Regions from separate parts of the Shigella sp. SIG6 genome, predicted to be linked through region 1. Evidence: predicted binding sites of a transcription regulator. Region 1 holds the regulator's gene; each other region holds the start of a gene.

Evidence for each region. Region 1 encodes Fur, which represses iron uptake genes when iron is present. Its sites were predicted from a motif close to ATAATAATGAGAACNACTATCAA; they were not measured.
Region 2: a site for Fur is predicted at 1,776-1,798, ahead of sodA (superoxide dismutase [Mn]). Genes of this name have one in related genera too.
Region 3: a site for Fur is predicted at 2,291-2,313, ahead of zupT (zinc transporter ZupT). Genes of this name have one in related genera too.
Region 4: a site for Fur is predicted at 1,751-1,773, ahead of fhuF (siderophore-iron reductase FhuF). Genes of this name have one in related genera too.

Annotation. Positions count from the first base shown of each region.
Region 1 is NZ_JBQZXC010000038.1:23,201-26,927, forward strand. Features, by position in the region: gene chiP (chitoporin ChiP) at 1-1,007, shown strand, start outside; gene chiQ (ChiQ/YbfN family lipoprotein) at 1,044-1,370, shown strand; gene fur (ferric iron uptake transcriptional regulator) at 1,454-1,900, opposite strand; gene uof (fur leader peptide) at 1,893-1,979, opposite strand; gene fldA (flavodoxin FldA) at 2,189-2,719, opposite strand; gene ybfE (LexA regulated protein) at 2,859-3,152, opposite strand; gene ybfF (esterase) at 3,292-3,727, opposite strand, start outside.
Region 2 is NZ_JBQZXC010000005.1:5,658-9,384, reverse strand. Features, by position in the region: gene kdgT (2-keto-3-deoxygluconate transporter) at 1-823, opposite strand, end outside; gene sodA (superoxide dismutase [Mn]) at 1,083-1,703, opposite strand; partial or broken gene rhaT (L-rhamnose/proton symporter RhaT) at 1,988-3,022, shown strand; gene rhaR (HTH-type transcriptional activator RhaR) at 3,019-3,727, opposite strand, start outside.
Region 3 is NZ_JBQZXC010000014.1:44,907-48,633, reverse strand. Features, by position in the region: FMN riboswitch at 88-236, shown strand; gene ribB (3,4-dihydroxy-2-butanone-4-phosphate synthase) at 340-993, shown strand; gene yqiD (protein YqiD) at 1,254-1,424, shown strand; gene zupT (zinc transporter ZupT) at 1,482-2,243, opposite strand; gene ygiD (4,5-DOPA-extradiol-dioxygenase) at 2,386-3,174, shown strand; gene ACUU1M_RS04355 (glutathionylspermidine synthase family protein) at 3,212-3,727, opposite strand, start outside.
Region 4 is NZ_JBQZXC010000007.1:382-4,108, forward strand. Features, by position in the region: partial or broken gene ACUU1M_RS02355 (helix-turn-helix domain-containing protein) at 1-188, shown strand, start outside; gene bglJ (DNA-binding transcriptional activator BglJ) at 146-823, shown strand; gene fhuF (siderophore-iron reductase FhuF) at 861-1,649, opposite strand; gene ACUU1M_RS02370 (DUF1435 domain-containing protein) at 1,790-2,026, shown strand; tRNA gene ACUU1M_RS02375 (tRNA-Leu) at 2,065-2,151, opposite strand; tRNA gene ACUU1M_RS02380 (tRNA-Leu) at 2,186-2,272, opposite strand; tRNA gene ACUU1M_RS02385 (tRNA-Leu) at 2,301-2,387, opposite strand; gene rsmC (16S rRNA (guanine(1207)-N(2))-methyltransferase RsmC) at 2,664-3,695, opposite strand.

The sequences.
Region 1 (3,727 bases):
ATAAAGCTGCGGCCAAATTTAAATACGGTCCGGTTTGGGCGAGGGCAGGTTACATTCAGCCAACCGGTCAAACGCTGTTAGCGCCGCACTGGAGCTTTATGCCGGGTACTTATCAGGGGGCGGAAGCCGGGGCGAATTTTGATTACGGCGATGCTGGTGCCTTGAGTTTCTCCTACATGTGGACCAACGAATACAAAGCGCCGTGGCATCTGGAAATGGATGAGTTTTATCAGAACGATAAAACCACCAAAGTTGATTATCTGCACTCCATCGGTGCGAAATACGACTTCAAAAATAACTTCGTACTGGAAGCGGCATTTGGTCAGGCGGAAGGGTATATCGATCAATATTTTGCCAAAGCCAGCTACAAATTTGATATCGCCGGTAGCCCGTTAACCACCAGCTACCAGTTCTATGGTACCCGCGATAAAGTTGACGATCGCAGCGTCAACGATCTTTATGACGGCACCGCCTGGCTGCAAGCGTTGACCTTTGGTTACCGGGCGGCTGACGTAGTGGATTTGCGCCTCGAAGGCACCTGGGTTAAGGCTGACAGTCAGCAGGGATACTTCCTGCAACGTATGACCCCAACCTACGCTTCCTCCAACGGCCGCCTGGATATCTGGTGGGATAACCGTTCCGACTTCAACGCTAACGGCGAAAAAGCGGTCTTCTTCGGTGCGATGTATGACCTGAAAAACTGGAATCTTCCAGGCTTCGCCATCGGCGCTTCCTACGTTTACGCATGGGATGCTAAACCTGCGACCTGGCAGAGCAATCCGGATGCGTACTACGACAAAAACCGGACTATTGAAGAGTCTGCCTACAGCCTGGATGCGGTCTACACCATTCAGGACGGTCGCGCCAAAGGCACGATGTTCAAACTGCACTTCACCGAATACGACAACCACTCCGACATCCCAAGCTGGGGCGGCGGTTACGGTAACATCTTCCAGGATGAGCGTGACGTGAAATTTATGGTAATCGCACCATTCACCATCTTCTGATGCCCGACGCGGCAGGTTTTGTGCCTGCCGCATTCAATGAAAAAACTGATTCTCATCGCCATGATGGCATCGGGGCTGGTAGCTTGTGCGCAATCAACCGCACCACAGGAAGACAGCCGTCTGAAAGAGGCATACAGCGCCTGTATCAACACCGCGCAAGGTTCGCCAGAAAAAATTGAAGCCTGCCAGAGTGTGTTAAACGTGCTGAAGAAAGAGAAACAACATCAGCAGTTTGCCGACCAGGAAAGTGTACGCGTACTGGATTATCAGCAGTGTCTGCGTGCAACGCAAACCGGAAATGATCAGGCGGTGAAAGCCGATTGTGATAAGGTCTGGCAGGAAATACGCAGTAATAACAAATAAGTGAGAGCTGTAACTCTCGCTTTTCTTATTTCCCTTGTATAAAAAAGCCAACCCGCAGGTTGGCTTTTCTCGTTCAGGCTGGCTTATTTGCCTTCGTGCGCGTGCTCATCTTCGCGGCAATCGCCTTCGGCACAGTGACCGTAAAGATAGAGACTGTGGTTAGTCAGGCGAATGCCATGTTTTGCGGCAATTTCACGCTGACGCGCTTCGATGGAATCATCACTAAATTCGATAACCTTGCCGCAGTCGAGGCAAATCAGGTGATCGTGGTGATGTTGCTGTGTCAGTTCAAATACGGATTTACCGCCTTCAAAATTGTGGCGGGTGACGATACCAGCGTCGTCAAACTGGTTCAGTACGCGATATACCGTAGCCAGACCAATTTCTTCACCCATATCGATCAGACGTTTGTATAAATCTTCCGCACTGACGTGATGGTTGTCCGGCTCCTGAAGAACTTCCAGGATTTTTAAACGAGGAAGCGTTACTTTCAGGCCAGCTTTCTTTAGGGCGGTATTGTTATCAGTCATGCGGAATCTGTCCTGTTACTAAGCGGTTCACTTCATTAGAAGAAGTGACAGAATTTGCTCTTGAGATAATGCGTATCATTATAGAATTGCCACGCCTAAATGAAAACCACAAGTCCCTGGCAAATATTGTTAATAAAAACGTGGCACAGCTTACATTTACAACGGCAAGGCCACTTGAACACTGGGACATTGTACAGGTACAACAGTAAAAGTTACAAATTTGTAGCAATTATTTTGATTGGCATTATCTATTAATACGGCGTAGACATGAGTCTACGCCGCATCACATCAGGCATTAAGAATTTCGTCGAGATGCAACTCTTCAGAAATCTGTTTAACCCATTTTTCTACACGTTCAGCGGTCAGTTCCGGCTGACGGTCTTCGTCGATAGCCAGACCGACAAAGTGGTCGTCATCTGCCAGACCTTTTGATGCTTCGAAATGATAGCCCGCAGTTGGCCAGTGACCAACGATGGTTGCACCGCGCGGTTCAATGATGTCGCGGATGGTGCCCAATGCGTCGCAGAAATATTCGGCGTAATCTTCCTGGTCACCACAACCAAACAGCGCAACCAGTTTACCATTGAAATCAATCTCTTCGAGAGTCGGGAAGAAGTCATCCCAGTCACACTGCGCTTCGCCGTAATACCAGGTTGGGATGCCCAGCAGCAGAATGTCGTAAGCTTCCAGATCTTCTTTGCTGCTTTTTGCAATGTCATGGACATCGGCAACGTCTTTACCAAGCTGTTTTTGAATCATTTTTGCGATATTTTCGGTATTACCGGTGTCGCTGCCGAAAAAGATGCCAGTGATAGCCATGAGTGAAATAACCTCTTGAAACTTATTGAAATGGGGGTGGAAAATTGCCCACGGATAAAGGCAATCATAGCAGAACAGGCAGTCTTGCGGAATCAGCAAACGAGCAGGACTGCACACTGTGCTACATGAAAGTGGAAATTTAAACGATGCCCTGACTACGCAGCGCCGCCAGTTGCTGCATTAACATCTCTTCGATCAGTTCGCTACGGCTCATATTACGCGATTCCGCCAGCTCGTTCAGCGCCTCGACAGCTTCCGCGTTCAGCTTCAGTTCGACACGCTTAAGGCCACGTACTTTGTCGCGTTTTAGCTGGTTGCGTTTATTAATACGCAGCTGTTCATCGCGCGAAAGCGGATTAGTTTTCGGTCGTCCCGGTCGACGCTCGTGCGCGAACAGATCTAATGTCGTACGGTCCGTTTGTTCTTTGGCCATGATCTTGGTGACTTCGGGGGAAACAATCAGCCAGGCCTCTGCCCGGATGGATAGCGCGCCATAATACATCAGCGCGATGAGTCACGCCAACGCCCACGCGCGGAAAGCGACGCGGACGCTGGGTTTTTAATCAGTTGCGTTAATCATTGAGATAGCGACGGATAGCGCGTAATACCGCATCCGGTTTTTCAGCATGGACCCAGTGACCCGCGCCTGCAATCACATGCGCCCGTGCCTGTGGAAATTGCGCCAGTAAATCATCACGGTACTGCTCGCTAACATACGGAGAATTGCCGCCAGGGATAAACAGGGCAGGGTGATCCCATGCCGGGATTTTCTCCCAACCCACAATATGCGGATACTGATCCCACAATACCGGCACGTTAAAGCGCCACTCCCCGTCAACAAAAGATTTCAACAGAAACTGAATCACCCCTTCTTCATTAAGATGCTGGCGCATTATTGCTGCTGCTTGCTGGCGAGTTTGTGCGTCCGATTCACTGACCGCGTTGATAGCTGCGAAAATCTCATCATGACGGCGTACGTGATAGTCGACCGGTGCGATATCGATCGCC
Region 2 (3,727 bases), on a different contig from region 1:
CTGCAATCAGCACAGGTGTCGCTACCGCGGCCCCTGCGGAACTGGAAGCGGCAATTCCGGCAGTGCCATCGCCACCGCCAATCAATTTATCGGCGATAATCAACGGAATACCGGTCACGATAATTACTGCCACACCCAACAGGATCCCCAGCAAACCAGTCTGGGCAATCACAGTCAAATCAATGGTATTGCCCAGCGCGAAGGCAAAGAATGGAATCAGCGTTTGCACCGCTTTGCTGAAAAATTCTCGTAATTCAGGGTCAAGATTCCCCAGGGCAAAGCCCACCAGGAACGGTAATACTGCGCCGACGAAAACATGCGGTTCAAACGAGGCAATCCCGGCAGTGCCCAGAATAATCATCGTCATGAGCGGCCCGGACTCCAACGACATCAACACAAATGCCCCAGCTTCTTCTTTCGTACCGTACTGCTGCATGATGGAAGCGTAAAGTCCGCCGTTGGTCATATCCATCGCCGCCACCAGCGCCAGCGTTGAAAGTCCGGCAAAGAATCCAACTTCAACACCATGTTCCGGAATAATGCGCGAGGCAATTGCCGCAACCACCCACGCGACGGCAATTTTAGTTACCACCAGCGTACCGGATTTACGCAGTACCGTTCCCGTCGCGCTTAATTTTATTGACGCCCCCATGCAAAAAAACCACACCGCCAGAATGGGCACCGTACCGGTAATCATCCCGTTGGTGAATGATCCAAAATATTTCCCCGCCCCCGGCGAGAAGGTGTGGCACAGTGCGCCAAGGAATAGCGGGACGAGCATCATCCCCCCCGGGATTTTCTCAATCGAGCGTTTTATCTGCATTTCCATCACCTGTCGGCATATTTTTAAGGGCTGATGCGTAATTCCTCAATGGAGCATCAGTGTTGATGGAAACGAAGATAGACATTCATTTAATCAATAAAAGTGATCAAAACCACATCAATTGAAATGCTGTTTTATTTTTATAGGATTATTGTTTTTATTTTGGAATTGATCACAAAAAAACCACCGCCGTTGGCGATGGTTCATTTTTTAAGCTGATATGCGGCCTATACGCCTCATTGCAGCAGGCGGCAAATGATTATTTTTTCGCCGCAAAACGTGCCGCTGCTTCGTCCCAGTTCACCACGTTCCAGAACTCTTTGATGTAGTCCGGACGGCGGTTCTGGAATTTCAGGTAGTAAGCATGTTCCCACACATCCAGGCCCAGAATCGGGAAGCCGGAAGCGCCAGAAATAGCTTCACCCATCAGCGGAGAATCCTGGTTAGCAGTAGAAACCACCGCCAGTTTATCGCCTTTCAGCACCAGCCATGCCCAGCCGGAACCAAAGCGGGAAGCTGCCGCTTTTTCAAATTCTGCTTTGAAGTTATCAACGGAGCCGAAGTCACGTTCGATAGCCGCTTTCAGGTCACCCTGCAGGGTGGTGCCTTTTTTCAGACCTTTCCAGAACAGGCTGTGGTTAGCGTGACCGCCAGCGTTGTTGCGCAGTACGGTTTTCTTGTCTGCTGGCAGCTGGTCCAGTTTGGTGATCAGCTCTTCAACCGGCAGGTTGGCAAATTCTGGCAGGCTTTCCAGCGCCGCGTTGGCGTTGTTTACGTAGGTCTGATGGTGTTTGGTGTGGTGGATTTCCATGGTCTGCTTATCGAAGTGCGGTTCCAGGGCATCGTAAGCATACGGCAGGGATGGCAGGGTATAGCTCATATTCATCTCCAGTATTGTCGGGCGGCCGATTGTTAATGCCGCGTAAGCAGTTGGTTCATTATAGTTAATTAAATGATATTGAAAATGATTATCAATGCCGTACTTTTCGTAAGGGTATGGTTTTGCAGGAAAATGCCCGAGATGTGAAGCAAATCACCCACTTAATGCCGTGATTGCCAGTAAATCGACAACGGCGGCAACAGGCGAAAGGTTAATCGACAGCACGATTTTTACACTCATCTCGTCGGAGATGTGAAGCGACGAAAAATGATGAGGATAAGAAGATGAGTAACGCGATTACGATGGGGATATTTTGGCATTTGATCGGCGCGGCCAGTGCAGCCTGTTTTTACGCTCCGTTCAAAAAAGTAAAAAAATGGTCATGGGAAACCATGTGGTCAGTCGGTGGGATTGTTTCGTGGATTATTCTGCCGTGGGCCATCAGCGCCCTGTTACTACCGGATTTCTGGGCGTATTACAGCTCGTTTAGTCTCTCTACGCTGCTGCCTGTTTTTCTGTTCGGCGCTATGTGGGGGATCGGTAATATCAACTATGGCCTGACCATGCGTTATCTCGGCATGTCGATGGGAATTGGCATCGCCATTGGCATTACGTTGATTGTCGGTACGCTGATGACGCCAATTATCAACGGCAATTTCGATGTGCTGATTAACACCGAAGGCGGACGCATGACGTTACTCGGCGTTCTGGTGGCGCTGATTGGCGTAGGGATTGTAACTCGAGCCGGGCAGTTGAAAGAGCGCAAGATGGGCATTAAAGCCGAAGAGTTCAATCTGAAAAAAGGGCTGGTGCTGGCGGTGATGTGCGGCATTTTCTCTGCCGGGATGTCCTTTGCGATGAACGCCGCAAAACCGATGCATGAAGCCGCTGCCGCACTTGGCGTCGATCCACTGTATGTCGCTCTGCCAAGCTATGTTGTCATCATGGGCGGCGGCGCGATCATTAACCTCGGTTTCTGTTTTATTCGTCTGGCAAAAGTGAAGGATTTGTCGCTAAAAGCCGACTTCTCGCTGGCAAAACCGCTGATCATTCACAATGTGTTACTCTCGGCACTGGGCGGGTTGATGTGGTATCTGCAATTCTTTTTCTATGCCTAGGGCCACGCCCGCATTCCGGCGCAGTATGACTACATCAGTTGGATGCTGCATATGAGTTTCTATGTATTGTGCGGCGGTATCGTCGGGCTGGTGCTGAAAGAGTGGAACAATACAGGACGCCGTCCGGTAACGGTGTTGAGCCTCGGTTGTGTGGTGATTATTGTCGCCGCTAACATCGTCGGCATCGGCATGGCGAATTAATCTTTCTGCGAATTGAGATGACGCCACTGGCTGGGCGTCATCCCGGTTTCCCGGGTAAACACCACCGAAAAATAGTTACTATCTTCAAAGCCACATTCGGTCGAAATATCACTGATTAACAGGCGGCTATGCTGGAGAAGATATTGCGCATGACACACTCTGACCTGCCGCAGATATTGATTGATGGTCATTCCAGTCTGCTGGCGAAATTGCTGACGCAAAACGCGCTCACTGCACGATGCCTCATCACAAAATTTATCCAGCGCAAAGGGACTTTTCAGGCTAGCCGCCAGCCGGGTAATCAGCTTATCCAGCAACGTTTCGCTGGATGTTGGCGGCAACGAATCACTGGTGTAACGATGGCGATTCAGCAACATCACCAACTGCCCGAACAGCAACTCAGCCATTTCGTTAGCAAACGGCACATGCTGACTACTTTCATGCTCAAGCTGACCGATAACCTGCCGCGCCTGCGCCATCCCCACGCTACCTAAGCGCCAGTGTGGTTGCCCTGCGCTGGCGCTAAATCCCGGAATCGCTCCCTGCCAATCAAGATTCAGCTTCAGCCGCTCCGGGCAATAAATAATATTCTGCAAAACCAGATCGTTAACGGAAGCGTAGGAGTGTTTATCGTCAGCATGAATATAAAAGAGATCGCCACGGGTAATGCGATAAGGACGATCGTTGAGTACATGCAGACCATTA
Region 3 (3,727 bases), on a different contig from region 1:
ATTGTAGTGCGATAAGGGTAAGTCATAAACCAGAATTATGTGAAGCTATGCGTTGCTGCCGCTAATCATTAGCGTTATAGTGAATCCGCTTATTCTCAGGGCGGGGCGAAATTCCCCACCGGCGGTAAATCAACTCAGTTGAAAGCCCGCGAGCGCTTTGGGTGCGAACTCAAAGGACAGCAGATCCGGTGTAATTCCGGGGCCGACGGTTAGAGTCCGGATGGGAGAGAGTAACGATTCTGTCGGGCATGGACCCGCTCACGTTATTTTGGCTATATGCCGCCACTCCTAAGACTGCCCTGATTCTGGTAACCATAATTTTAGTGAGTTTTTTTTACCATGAATCAGACGCTACTTTCCTCTTTTGGTACGCCTTTCGAACGTGTTGAAAATGCACTGGCTGCGCTGCGTGAAGGACGCGGTGTAATGGTGCTTGATGATGAAGACCGTGAAAACGAAGGCGATATGATCTTCCCGGCAGAAACCATGACCGTTGAGCAGATGGCGCTGACCATTCGCCACGGTAGCGGTATTGTTTGCCTGTGCATCACTGAAGATTGCCGTAAACAACTTGATCTGCCAATGATGGTAGAAAATAACACCAGCGCCTATGGCACCGGTTTTACCGTGACCATTGAAGCGGCTGAAGGTGTGACTACCGGTGTTTCTGCCGCTGATCGTATTACGACCGTTCGCGCAGCGATTGCCGATGGCGCAAAACCTTCTGATCTGAATCGCCCGGGCCACGTTTTCCCACTTCGCGCGCAGGCAGGTGGTGTACTGACGCGTGGCGGTCATACTGAAGCGACTATTGATTTGATGACGCTGGCAGGCTTTAAACCGGCTGGTGTGCTGTGTGAGCTGACTAATGACGATGGCACGATGGCGCGTGCACCAGAGTGCATTGAGTTTGCCAATAAACACAATATGGCGCTCGTGACTATTGAAGACCTGGTGGCATACCGTCAGGCACATGAGCGTAAAGCCAGCTGAAAACCGCTGCTTAATTACTGCCTTAATCAAGAAACCGAAGTTGTAGCTGGCTTCGGTTTTTATTTTGCCCTGCTATGCAAGATGTTAATTCCGCTTCTCTTTCTATGAGAAAATTTCATTAATATCAGGTATTCTTTTTCATTATGATCAAAATCATATAATTGTTCCGTTATTATGCGACCATATGAATATATCCGAAAAAGGATATGTGAAATTTATGCGCTAAATGTTTAGTATTGTTAAATATTAAGGGTAAAAGGATGTTTATCGCCTGGTACTGGATTGTATTGATTGCTCTGGTTGTGGTGGGTTATTTTCTGCATTTGAAACGTTATTGTCGGGCGTTTCGCCAGGACAGAGACGCACTGCTTGAAGCGCGGAACAAATACTTAAACAGTACGAGAGAAGAGACAGCCGAAAAGGTAGAATAAGGCTTTCGTGAAGCTGGCAGAAGTTGTCCATGTGCTGGACAACTTCTGATGTTGTTTTTAACCAATTCCCGCCGTTTGTAGCAGCACTAAACTGAATCCCATCACTGACATTCCACATAGTACGCCATAGCTGGGGTTATTATTAGGGTCAATCTCTTTGGCGAGCGGCATTAATTCATCAACCGAGAGCGCCACCATAATTCCTGCAACCGCCGCCATGACCACCGGGGAAATCATGCTACCGAGGATTAACCACGCCAGCACACCACCAAGAATTTCTGCTAGTCCAGAAATCCCCGCCCACAGAATCGCGGTGCGTTTAGACCCCGTTGCCGCATAAACCGGGCCTGCCACTGCCAGACCTTCAGGGATATTGTGCAACGCGACGGCCAGTGCGATGCCAAATCCCAGCTCCAGGTTGCTGCTCGCCGTGACAAAGGTGGCAATCCCTTCCGGGAAGTTATGCAGACTGATGCCGAGAGTGAGCAGAATGGCTGTGCGCTTGATCGATTTTGGCAACAGCTGCACCGATTTTTGCATTAAATCCTGCGGATGCGCATGCGGCAACATGCGGTCCAGGCCAAAGTAGCCAAGCAGACCGAAGATAAACATTCCATAACCCAACACCGGCGACATTCCTTCAGCTGCTAGTGCGGCAGGAAGCATTTCCATTAATGAGATGAGCAACATGATCCCCGCCGCAAAACCTAGCGAAAACGCCAGTAAGCGGTTCGAGGGTTTTTGTCCGAGAACGCCGAGAAACGCGCCAATAAACGTGGCTGCCCCCGCCAGTATGGTCAGAATGAGAGGTACTGACATCGACAACTCCTTATAAATCTTCACCTTCAGGCAGATCGTCAAAATAACTGATGATCATCATCATTGTTATCCGGGTTCTTACTCCGCCGAACAAGCGTATTGTGAGGATATCAAAATGACACCTTTAGTTAAGGATATCATCATGTCTTCAACACGTATGCCAGCATTGTTTTTAGGTCACGGTAGTCCGATGAACGTGCTGGAAGATAATTTGTATACCCGCAGCTGGCAGAAGTTGGGGATGACATTGCCACGCCCGCAAGCGATTGTGGTGGTTTCGGCTCACTGGTTTACCCGTGGAACAGGAGTGACCGCGATGGAGACGCCGCCCACGATTCATGACTTTGGTGGCTTCCCGCAGGCGCTGTACGATACGCATTATCCTGCTCCGGGTTCGCCTGCGCTGGCACAGCGTCTGGTTGAGCTGTTAGCGCCGATCCCGGTGACGCTGGATAAAGAAGCCTGGGGCTTTGACCACGGCTCGTGGGGCGTGCTGATTAAGATGTATCCTGACGCCGATATCCCTATGGTGCAGTTGAGTATCGACAGTAGCAAACCTGCCGCTTGGCATTTCGAAATGGGGCGCAAACTCGCGGCGCTGCGTGATGAAGGAATAATGTTGGTCGCCAGCGGTAACGTGGTGCATAACCTGCGCACAGTGAAGTGGCACGGTGATAGTTCACCGTATCCGTGGGCGACGTCGTTTAATGAGTATGTGAAAGCGAATCTGACGTGGCAAGGGCCGGTAGAGCAGCATCCTCTGGTGAATTATCTCGACCATGAAGGTGGCGCGTTATCGAACCCAACGCCAGAGCACTATCTGCCGTTGTTGTATGTGTTAGGTGTGTGGGATGGGCAGGAGCCAATTACCATTCCGGTCGATGGTATAGAAATGGGCAGTTTAAGTATGCTGTCGGTGCAGATAGGCTAACAATTACCGGATGGCGAGTGCCATCCGGTATCGTGGCTTATTCAACAAAAATATGTGGATAAAACCGAGACATATCTTGGGTGATCAACGCACGGTCTTCACGAATGCCAATTCCGGCAGGTTGATCGTTCACCAGCCAGCTACCAATCAGCATATAGCTGTCGCCGAATTTCGGTAACGGGTGGAATTGCTGAACAATCATCCCTTCTTCGCCATACGGACCTTCCGCTGCTTCAATGGTTTTGCCGTTCTCAATGATCGACACGTTTGCGCCTTCACGGGAGAAGATCGGTTTAACCACATATTTTTCCATTTGCGGATGATCATCTTCCGCAAAATAAGCGGGCAGCAGGTTCGGGTGATTCGGGAACATCTCCCACAGTAGCGGTAGAAGTGCCTTGTTGGAGATAATGCTCTTCCACGCCGGTTCCAGCCAGCGTACGCCAGCATCTTCCAGCTTGGTGGAGAACATTTCGCGCAGCATAAATTCCCACGGATAAAGCTTGAACAGGTTAGAAATCACCTGATCCTGTAAATCCGTGAACTGGCCTTT
Region 4 (3,727 bases), on a different contig from region 1:
AAAGTAATAAAACTATCAGCGCCCAAAAAAACAGTGCGATGCGTCGACTGGCAATTCACAGCAACGCTGAAATGTATGCATGGATAAATAGCGCGCAGGGTGCAAGAGAACTTAACTTGCCTTCTGTTTATGGAGATGCCGCAGAATGGAACACAGCCGAATTAAGAAGAGAAATGTCGCACTCATAGAAAAATGCGTCATGAGTAGTATCGGTATTGAGAGTTTATTCAGAAAGTTTGCGGGCACCCCTTATAAGCTCCATACCTATACCAGTCAGGAGTCATTTCAGGATGCCATGTCGCGGATCTTGTTTGCGGCGGTCATTTTTTCTTTTTCTGCCATGAGAAGTGAGCGCAGAGAGGGATTATCTTGCCTGACTGAGCTGGCGATTAAGTTTCCGCGTACCCGGCGTTTAGTTATTGCGGATGATGATATTGAAGCTCGGCTGATTGGTTCATTGTCGCCATTACCGCTGGACGGTGTATTAAGTAAAGCGTCAACGCTGGAGATTTTTCATCAGGAACTCTTTTTGTCATTAAATGGTGTACGTCAGGCGACCGACCGACTGAACAATCAGTGGTACATTAACCAAAGCCGGACGTTAAGCCCGACGGAGAGAGAAATATTGCGCTTTATGTCGCGTGGCTACTCAATGACACAAATTGCCGAGCAGCTTAAACGTAATATCAAAACGATCCGAGCGCATAAATTTAATGTGATGTCGAAACTGGGTGTCAGTTCTGATGCAGGGTTGTTGGAGGCCGCAGATATTCTGTTATGTATGCGGCATTGCGAAGCAAGTAATGTGTTGCATCCCTATTAATCCGCATGATGCCGGGTTTACTTCCCCGGCAGTGCTTTCATTTCAGCGTACAATAGCCACATTGCTGCACATCCGGTAAGCGATAACGCTGGCAGCAAGTGCGGCGCACCAGCAGGCCGTCGCGCAGTACCACGGTACGCCAGAGTGGATTATCTTCACCGTTCGTGAGCGTTTTCTCAAAAAAGAGGGCATGGCGCAGCGATTCAACAGTAGCCTCGCCGAGCAGTTGCTTCATCTCAGTGAGATACCAGTTGATCAAATAACCGGTATTACTCCAGATAAGTTTGCCGTTGATCTCTCCGGTCGCTTCTAGTGCTTGCACAACCGGAACCAGCGCCTGGCTGATTAACGTTTCCATTCGCTGCTGCGGCGAATGTGGTGTTGCGTTTTTATCTTCACACACATCGACCCAGAAACAGGCGACGCGTCCGGTTTCGTGAAACTCAGCATGGAAATGTTCCGGCGACACATCTAATGCTTTTTCCTGCGTCAGTAGCGCCAGCATTAATGGTGGCACCATCAGGCCGATATACCATTGTGCCCATAGTGAGATCAGCGGTTTGTTCTCGCGGATCATCGTTGGTTGGTTGCGATAGATATGATCGGAATAGACCGCCAGTAGAGAACTTAGCGCATTCGGTGATGACCATTGCGCCAGCGTCATGGCGTTAAGCGGAGCGGGTTCATCCAGGCGGATAAACTCCAGCAAATGTTCACGATGTTTGGCGATCATCGCCCGTACGGCTTGTGCAAGCCCAGCATCCTGCGGCTGGAGATGCGTTCGCCAGATGACATCTTCATAGAGCGGTGCGGAACGATAGGCCATAATCGTGATAGTAATCTAAATGATAATGATTGCTAATCCTAGCGATAGGTTTACTCGATAGCAAGGGATTTCTCTGGCTTGCAAATGATAAAAATTATCATATGATATTGGTTTTCATTATCAATGAAAGAGATGAAACCATGTTGCAACGTACGCTGGGCAGTGGCTGGGGAGTGTTGCTGCCGGGATTGCTGATTGCAGGGCTGATGTATGCGGATTTATCGCCGGATCAGTGGCGGATTGTCATTCTGATGGGATTAGTATTGACGCCGGTGATGCTGTATCACAAACAGTTGCGGCATTACATTTTGCTACCATCGTGCCTGGCGCTTATTGCTGGCATCATGCTGATGATAATGAATTTGAATCAGGGATGACAAAACAGGGAAGAAACAAGAAAGGAAGTAAAGATAATTGGTGCGAGGGGGGGGACTTGAACCCCCACGTCCGTAAGGACACTAACACCTGAAGCTAGCGCGTCTACCAATTCCGCCACCTTCGCACAGTCATCTTACTTTTTTTGATATCGCCTCGTTTGGTGCGAGGGGGGGGACTTGAACCCCCACGTCCGTAAGAACACTAACACCTGAAGCTAGCGCGTCTACCAATTCCGCCACCTTCGCCCAGTGCGAGCAATATCAACGTGGTTTTTGGTGCGAGGGGGGGGACTTGAACCCCCACGTCCGTAAGGACACTAACACCTGAAGCTAGCGCGTCTACCAATTCCGCCACCTTCGCATACCATCAATTCTTAAAAAGAATTGCTACCACGGAGGCGCATTCTAGTGGTTTTCAGCTTTTCGTCAATAGTTAATTATCGCCTGATGTGTAATTGCTGGAAAAATGTCCATCAGGAAACTAGCGTGCAGGTTTGGTAGGCATGCGGGGGCAGATGCCAGATGCGACGCTGGCGCGTCTTATCTGGCCTACGAAGGGCTAACGTGCAGGTTTTGTAGGTCGGATAAGGCGTTCACGCCGCATCCGACACGGTATGCGGCGACAGATATCAGATACTCAACCTTTCTTCGCCTGGCGGGTCATAATGGCGCGATATACCTTGAAGCGCCCGGTTTGCGCGATAACTTCATGGAAGCCAAATGTCTCATCCAGCACGTCCGGGTAAGGCAGGAAGGCGTTCGCTACAATTCGCAGCTCGCCGCCGCTATTAAGATGACGCACCGCGCCGCGAATCAGCGTTTGCGCCGCATCCAGGCTGGTTTGCATCCCATCGTGGAACGGCGGGTTGGAGATGATCATATCAAAACGACCTTTCACCTCGGAAAAGACGTTGCTGGCAAAGACTTCACCTTCAACACCGTTGGCTGCAAGTGTTGCGCGGCTGGCTTCTACCGCCGGGGCAGAGACATCGCACAAGGTGAGACGAATTTTCGGCGAATGGCGCGCAAAGGCAACTGAAAGTACACCCGCGCCACAGCCGACATCCAGCACTTTACCTTTCGTGTGCGGAGTTAACGTCGAGAGCAGCAACTGGCTACCGACATCCAGACCGTCGCGGCTAAACACGCCAGGCAGCGTTTTGACCGTCAGGCCATCGACGCTGTATTCGCCCCAGAATTTATCCGCATCAAATACTGGCTGTTTTTCCAGACGACCAAAATAGAGGCCACAGCGACGAGCGCTGTCGACTTTATTCAACGGCGCATAATCTGCCAGCATCTGCTCAGCGCTGCGCACGCCGCTGCGGTTCTCGCCAACGACAAAAATATCTGTCCCCACTGGCAGCAGAGAAAGTAAATTCATCAACTGGAACTGGGCTTCCGGTTTGTTCTTCGGCCAGTAGTAAATCAGCGTATCGCAATCTGCGACATCATTCGCCGTGGCGACCAGACTAAAACGGGCGTTATCCCCCATCTGGCAGCTTAACACCTGCCAATGGTGGAATTGCTGGGTATGAGCACGGCTGGCCGCGGTATCTAAACGCGCGGGCAGGTCATCCTGTAAGTCTCCGGCAAACAGAATACGGCTTTGTTCGAAATCATCACTGTGACGCAGCAAGACTTCACTTGCCGGGGTAAATGCAGACATGGAATGCTCCTCAATTGATACTGGCGGCGATT